2 regions of the Streptomyces sp. NPDC014995 genome follow, and region 2 is predicted to be linked to the other one. Evidence: riboswitches for the same ligand, from Rfam matches in the RefSeq annotation. Region 2 holds a riboswitch; the other holds the start of a gene.
The links. Region 2 has a riboswitch for glycine ahead of gcvP (aminomethyl-transferring glycine dehydrogenase). Riboswitches for the same ligand answer to the same signal wherever they lie in the genome.
Positions count from the first base shown of each region.

Region 1 (3,652 bases), on a different contig from region 2:
CGTCGACGTGCTCGCAGCCGCCGTAGTAGCGGCGGCCCGGGTAGCCCTCGGCGTACTTGTTGGTGAGGACCGAGCCCTGCGCCTCCATGACCGCGAGCGGAGCGAAGTTCTCCGAGGCGATCATCTCGAGGGTGGACTGCTGGCGGTTCAGCTCGGCGTCGACCGCGGCGGCGACCTCCGGGTCGAGCTCGTGCAGGGGCGTGTTCAGAACGGACATCGGGTGTACGACTCCTCAGCCGGCGGTGTAGGCGGTGTACTCGTCGGCGGTGAGCAGCTCCTCCGGCTCGCCCGTGACGCGTACCTTGAACAGCCAGCCGCCCTCGAACGGAGCGGAGTTCACCAGCGCCGGGTCGTCGACGACGTCCTGGTTGGTCGCGACGACCTCGCCGGTGACCGGCGAGTACAGGTCGCTGACCGACTTGGTCGACTCCAGCTCGCCGCAGGACTCGCCCGCGGTCACCGTGTCACCGACCTCGGGGAGCTGGACGAAGACCACGTCGCCGAGCGCGTTGGCCGCGTGCTCCGTGATGCCGACCGTCGACACGCCGTCCTCGGCGGCCGACAGCCACTCGTGCTCCTTGCTGTAGCGCAGCTGCTGGGGGTTGCTCATGGCCTGAATTCTCCTGTACCCGGGGGAGTGCTGATGAATGGGGGACTGCTGAAAACGCACGTGAGCAGCGGAAATGTGCGCAGGGTCACGCACGCGGACCGCCGCCGGTCGCGGCTTTCCGCTGTGAGTGTCTACTTCTGGCGCTTGTAGAACGGCAGCGCCACGACCTCGTACGGCTCGTGGCTGCCCCGGATGTCCACGCCGACACCCGGCGTGCCCGGCGCCGCGTGGGCGGCGTCGACGTACGCCATCGCGATCGGCTTGCCCAGCGTGGGGGAGGGGGCACCGGAGGTGACCTCGCCGATCACCGCGCCGCCCGCGACGACGGCGTACCCGGCGCGCGGGACGCGGCGGCCCTCGGCGACCAGGCCGACCAGGACGCGCGGCGGGTTCTCCTCGGCGCGGCCGGCCGCCTCGGCGAGCGCCTCGCGGCCCACGAAGTCGCCCTCCTTGTCGAACTTCACCACCCGGCCGAGCCCGGCGTCGAACGGGGTCAGCCCGGTCGACAGCTCGTGCCCGTACAGCGGCATGCCCGCCTCCAGGCGCAGCGTGTCCCGGCAGGACAGGCCGCAGGGGACCAGACCGGCGCCCTCGCCGGCCTTGGTCAGGGCCTGCCACAGCTCGGCCGCGTGCTCCGGCCTCACGAACAGCTCGAAGCCGTCCTCGCCGGTGTAGCCGGTGCGGGCGATCAGCGCCGGCACGCCGGCGACGGTGCCGGGCAGACCGGCGTAGTACTTCAGGCCGTCGAGGTCGGCGTCGGTGAGCGACTTCAGGATGCCCGGGGACTCGGGCCCCTGGACGGCGATCAGCGCGTAGGCGTCCCGGTCGTCGCGCACCTCGGCGTCGAAGCCGGCGGAACGCTCCGCGAGCGCGTCCAGCACCACCTGGGCGTTGGAGGCGTTGGCGACGACCATGAACTCGGTGTCGGCGAGCCGGTAGACGATCAGGTCGTCGAGGATGCCGCCGTCGGCCCGGCAGATCATGGTGTAGCGGGCGCGGCCCGGCTTCACGGCGCTGATGTGGCCCACCAGGGCGTAGTCGAGCAGGGCCGCGGCCTGCGGGCCGGTGACGGTGATCTCGCCCATGTGCGAGAGGTCGAACAGGCCGGCCCGGGTGCGCACGGCCTGGTGCTCGTCGCGCTCGGAGCCGTAGCGCAGGGGCATGTCCCAGCCGGCGAAGTCGGTCATCGTCGCGCCGAGCGCGCGGTGGACGGCGTCGAGCGCGGTGCGGCGCTGCGGAGTGGGTTCGGTACTGCTCATCGGGCGTTCGTCTCCCAGGGCGATGGGGGTTCCCCCGCGCGAGCGCAGCCGAGCATGGGGGAAGGCGAGGTCGTTCCTCCCCATCTGTCATCGGAACCTGAGAGGTTCGCCATGATCGCGGATGACCGGGGCGGTCGATCGCGTGATCGTGGCTTGCACCGTGGGTGGAGCCGTCCCCGGACAGGGGCCGGCCCGCTTTTCAGATGTGCCTCGCCCGCGCGGTAACGGGGCCTGAGAGATTCAAGGGAGGGACTTGCTCCTTCGGCGCCCCGGCGAAGCTGTCGCAGCTCCTGCCGGGAACTCTCCCGCGCGGATTCAAACGGCCGGTATGCAGTTGGCGCGGACATCATCGCACGCCCCGCCCGATCGCGGCAGGTCGCATCTGTAACCGGCTTGTGGCGGTTCGCGCACGAAAACGGAAGGCACCGCGCATTACGTTCTCTTTACGCTCGATGGGGAGAAGACTTGTCTGACCCCAAGGGGAGGACGATCACGGTGAACAGGACCACGGCGTACGCGACGACCTCGGCGGTCGCGCTGCCCGCGCAGCCGCAGGCCCCGGCCCGGGAGGCGTGCGGTCCCACGCGCGCGCCCGTCGTCCGCGACCTGCGCGACCGCGCCGGCCACAGCCCGCACGGCCTGCTGTTCGGCCCCCACGACCTGGTGGTGGTCACGGGCCTGCCCGGCAGCGGCAAGTCCACGCTGATGAGACGCACGGTCCAGGGCCTCCGCATCGACTCCCAGGACACCCGCGACCGCTGGGACGCCCGTATGCCGCGCTTCCTGCCGTACGGGCTCTACCGCCCCCTCGTCCGCCTCGCGCACTACGCCGGCCTGCGCCGCGCCCTGCGCTCCGGCGAGGGAGTCGTCGTGCACGACTGCGGCACGCAGGCCTGGGTGCGCGACTGGCTGGCCCGCGAGGCCCGCCGCCGCGGCGGCATCCTGCACCTGCTGCTGCTCGACGTCACCCCCGGCACGGCACTGGAGGGCCAGCGCGAACGCGGCCGGGGCGTCTCGCGCTATGCCTTCCTGCGCCACCGCCGCGCCGCCTCCCGCCTCCTCCGCTCCGTCGAGAAGGGCCGCCTTCCCGCGGGCTGCACCTCGGCGATCCTCCTCGACCGCCCCGCGGCGGACGCCCTGCGCCGCATCGGCTTCACGGACTGAGGCCGGCGTGGGCAGCCCCGCTCCGGGGACCGAAGGACCCCGCACCGGCCCGTGCGCCCGCCCGGCCGCGGGGCACCCGTCCGGGTGCGGCTCCGCGGACCGCGCGGGCGCTTGGGCGGCACCCGCTAGCCTTTCAGCCACAGCAGTGGTTCCCAGCAGGCGGTAGGCAGATGGATTTCCCCCCGGCGGACTTCCCGGCGGACTTCTCCGCGGACTTCCCGGCACAGACGCACCCCCCGTCGCACGGCGGATGGCCCGGCAACGAGCTGGAAGAGGTGCTCTCGGCCTCCCTCGGCGTGCCCGGGGCCGGCGGGCGGATCCTGGAGGTGCTCGGCCGCAGCTTCGTGTGGGTTCCGCTGCCCAGCGGCGGCGGCCCGCACAGCGGCCCCCTCGACCTGCCCACGCTGGAGCTGGACGGCCAGGCCTACGTGCCCGTCTTCAGCTCCGAGGAGCAGTTCCGTCAGGTCGTCGGGTCGCACATGTCGTACACGATCGCGCCGGCCGTGGAGTTCGCGCGCGGGCTGCCGCCGCAGGTGGGCATCGCGGTGAACCCGGACGGCGTGGTCGGCATGCCGCTGCCCCCGCCGGCCGTGGCCGAGCTGTGCCGCGTGGGCCGCAC
Region 1 covers NZ_JBIBVX010000011.1:310,492-314,143, reverse strand. The annotation lists gene glyA (serine hydroxymethyltransferase) at 1-217, opposite strand, end outside; gene gcvH (glycine cleavage system protein GcvH) at 233-610, opposite strand; gene gcvT (glycine cleavage system aminomethyltransferase GcvT) at 742-1,869, opposite strand; glycine riboswitch at 2,079-2,187, opposite strand; gene ACF1A1_RS23360 (AAA family ATPase) at 2,359-3,033, shown strand; gene ACF1A1_RS23355 (enhanced serine sensitivity protein SseB) at 3,204-3,652, shown strand, end outside.
Region 1: linked by a shared signal. The riboswitch ahead of gcvT (glycine cleavage system aminomethyltransferase GcvT) and the one ahead of gcvP (aminomethyl-transferring glycine dehydrogenase) in region 2 are both predicted to bind glycine.

Region 2 (3,652 bases):
GGACCGCCACCGCCGTGCGGGATGCAGAACGTCTTGTGCAGGTTCAGGTGCGAGACGTCACCGCCGAAGTGGCCCGGCTTGGCGAGCCCGACCAGCGCGTTGAGGTTGGCGCCGTCCACGTACACCTGCCCGCCGGCCTCGTGCACCTGGGCGCAGATGTCGGCGACGTGCTCCTCGAACACACCGTGCGTCGACGGATAGGTGATCATCAGCACCGCCAGCTCGTCGCGGTGCTTCTCGATCTTCGCCCGCAGGTCCTCGACGTCGATCTCGCCGTCCTCGGCGGTGTCGACGACGACGACCTTCATGCCGGCCATCACGGCGCTGGCGGCGTTCGTGCCGTGCGCGGACGACGGGATGAGGCACACGGTCCGCTGCTCGTCCCCGTTGGCCCGGTGGTACCCGCGTACGGCGAGCAGCCCGGCCAGCTCGCCCTGCGACCCGGCGTTGGGCTGGAGGGACACCTTGTCGTACCCGGTGACCTCGGCGAGACGTTCCTCCAGCTCACGGATGAGCGTGAGGTAGCCCTGCGCCTGCTCGGCGGGCGCGAACGGATGCAGCTGCCCGAACTCGGGCCAGGTCACCGGCTCCATCTCGGTGGTCGCGTTGAGCTTCATGGTGCAGGAGCCCAGCGGGATCATGCCCCGGTCGAGCGCGTAGTCCCGGTCGGCGAGCCGGCGCAGGTAGCGCAGCATCGCGGTCTCGGAGCGGTGCTGGTGGAAGACGGGGTGGGTCAGGATCGTGTCGGTGCGCAGCAGCCCGGCCGGCAGGGTGTCCTCGGTGACCGCGTCGAGCGCCTCGATGTCCGCGTCGACCCCGAACGCGCTCCAGACGGCGGCCACCTGGGCCCGCCCGGTGGTCTCGTCGCAGGCGATCGACACCTGGTCGGCGTCGACGAGGTGCAGGTTGACGCCGTTGCGCCGCGCCGCGGCGACGACCGCGGCGGCCTTCGCGGGCACGCGCACGGTCAGCGTGTCGAAGTACGCGCCGTGCACGACCTCGACGCCGCCGGCCCGGAGCCCCGCGGCGAGGACGGTCGCGTACCGGTGGATGCGCCGAGCGATCCCCTTGAGGCCCTCGGGGCCGTGGTAGACGGCGTACATCCCGGCCATGACGGCGAGCAGCACCTGCGCGGTACAGATGTTGCTGGTCGCCTTCTCCCGCCGGATGTGCTGCTCACGCGTCTGCAGCGCGAGCCGGTAGGCCTTGTTCCCGTCCGCGTCGACGGACACGCCGACGAGCCGCCCGGGAAGGCTGCGCGCGAACTTCTCGTGGACGGCCATGTAGCCGGCGTGCGGCCCGCCGAAGCCCATCGGCACACCGAACCGCTGTGTCGTCCCGACCGCGATGTCCGCCCCCAGCTCACCGGGCGACGTCAGCAGCGTCAGCGCGAGCAGATCGGCGGCGACGGTGACGAGCGCGCCCAGCTCATGGGCCTGCTCGATGACCGGCTTGATGTCGCGTACGGCCCCGGAGGCGCCCGGGTACTGGATCAGTACGCCGTTGATCTCCCGCGCGGCGATCCCGGCCGGAATGCCCTCACTGAGGTCGGCGACGACCACCTCGACGCCGGTCGGCTCGGCCCGGGTCTCGATCACGGCGATGGTCTGCGGCAACGCGTCCGCGTCGACCAGGAACAGACCCTTCTTGTTCTTGCCCATGCGCCGCGACAGCGACATCGCCTCGGCGGCGGCCGTGCCCTCGTCGAGCAGCGAGGCACCCGAGGTCGGCAGACCGGTGAGGTCGGCGACCATGGTCTGGAAGTTCAGCAGCGCCTCGAGCCGCCCCTGCGAGATCTCCGGCTGGTACGGCGTGTAGGCCGTGTACCAGGCCGGGTTCTCCATGACGTTGCGCAGGATGACGGGCGGCGTGAAGGTCCCGTAGTAGCCGAGCCCGATCATGGAGTCGAGGACCTCGTTGCGATCGGCGAGCGCACGCAGCTCGGCCAGCACCTCGGCCTCGGACCGCGCACCCGGCAGGTCCAGCGCGTCGGCGTTCTTGATCACATCCGGGACCGCGGCGGCGGTGAGCTCGTCCAGCGAGCCGTACCCGACCTGCGCGAGCATCTTGGCCCGCGCCTCCTGGTCGGGCCCGATGTGGCGCTGCTCGAAGGGGATTCCCTGTTCGAGATCGGAGAGCGGAATGCGATGGGCGGTCATTGCGGAGGCCTCCTGGTCTGACGCGACCTTCGAGGGGCACCACGGCACGGGTACCCGAACGGCCTCCCCCTCTGTCATCTCAACCTGAGAGCTTCACCGGCCGCCCGCGGGCGCCCGGCTTTCACCGTCGGTGAGAGCGGAAGCCGTCGACACCCGCCCTGCTTTCCAGAGTGACCTCGTCCATGCGGTACGTGAGCCTGAGAGATTCCGGGGAGGATTTGCTCCTTCGGCGCCTCCGGTGGTCTCCGGAGGACTCTCCCGCACGGGGTCAGCAGCCGTTGCCAGACTACCAGCGAGGTCAACGGCACCTCCTGTCGAGTGGCCGCCTTCCCCATTGTGCTCTTTTGTAGTGCTTACGAATGTGTTGCGACCAGTTGGAGGGCCCGTGCAGACCGACATCGATCCGCGCAACCTGATCGGCCGCAAGGCGTTCGACCGCAACGGCATCAAGATAGGGACGATCGACGAGGTCTACCTCGACGACGCGACCGGCGTACCGGAATGGGCGGCCATACGGACCGGCCTGTTCTCCCGGGACGCCTTCGTCCCCCTGGAGCCCAGCGAACTCGTCGACGGCGCCCTGCGCGTCCCCTTCGACCGCGCCCTCATCAAGGACGCCCCTGACTTCGGCGTGGGCCGCCACCTCTCCCCGGAGCAGGAACTCCAGCTCTACCACCACTACGGCCTCGACGTGGGCGCCCCGTCCCCGCTGCCGGACCACGACTTCGGCAGACTGGCCGGCACCGACGCCGTGGAGGAGACCTGACCCCGGTCAGGCGCAGGCCCGCACCAGCTCCGCGAGGACGCCGGCGGGGTCGTGCAGGATCCGGGCGCCGTCACTGACGACGCGCCGTGTACCGGCGTCGACGGGCTCGGTGCGCGCCCAGTCCGGGGAGCCGATGTTCAGCTCGACCTCCAGCCCGGACGCCGTGACGTGCCGCCACTCGGTGATGGGCCCCCACGCCTGGACGCGGATCACCTCACCCAGCGCCGGCTCACGGAGCCAGGCGTCGTCGGCGGCGTACCTCGACGCCTCCGTGGTGAGCACGACGAGATCGACGTCCGAGTCCGCCCGCGCGGTACCACGAGCCCAGGAGCCGACGAGCAGCACTCCGACGACGTCCCTCCGGCCCGCGGCCCACCGGGTGACCCGGTCCTCGACCTCCCTCATCTCGTCACGGCGCTCCGCGGACACCCCGGCAGTGCTCGCCCCCGTCATCGGACGCTCCCCGGTCGCCCCACCGTCACATCGGCCGACCCCTCCGGGATCGCCGGATCCGCCTCGTCCGCCGCGTCCGCCGTCAGGGTCCCCTCCGGTCTTCGCCGGACCAGCGGCAGCGGATCCGCCGGCTCCAGCTCGGGGTCGTCGATCCGGAACGTCCGCACCCGCCCCACCTCCGAATCGGGCGTCTCGAACCGCACGGTGACCCGCCCCAGGCCGCTGCCCTGGACCCAGCCGTGCCCCAGCTGGGCATGCCGTACATCCTGCCCGG
Region 2 covers NZ_JBIBVX010000013.1:10,163-13,814, reverse strand. The annotation lists gene gcvP (aminomethyl-transferring glycine dehydrogenase) at 1-2,159, opposite strand, end outside; glycine riboswitch at 2,335-2,430, opposite strand; gene ACF1A1_RS25130 (PRC-barrel domain-containing protein) at 2,545-2,925, shown strand; gene ACF1A1_RS25125 (nucleotidyltransferase domain-containing protein) at 2,932-3,378, opposite strand; gene ACF1A1_RS25120 (DNA polymerase IV) at 3,375-3,652, opposite strand, start outside.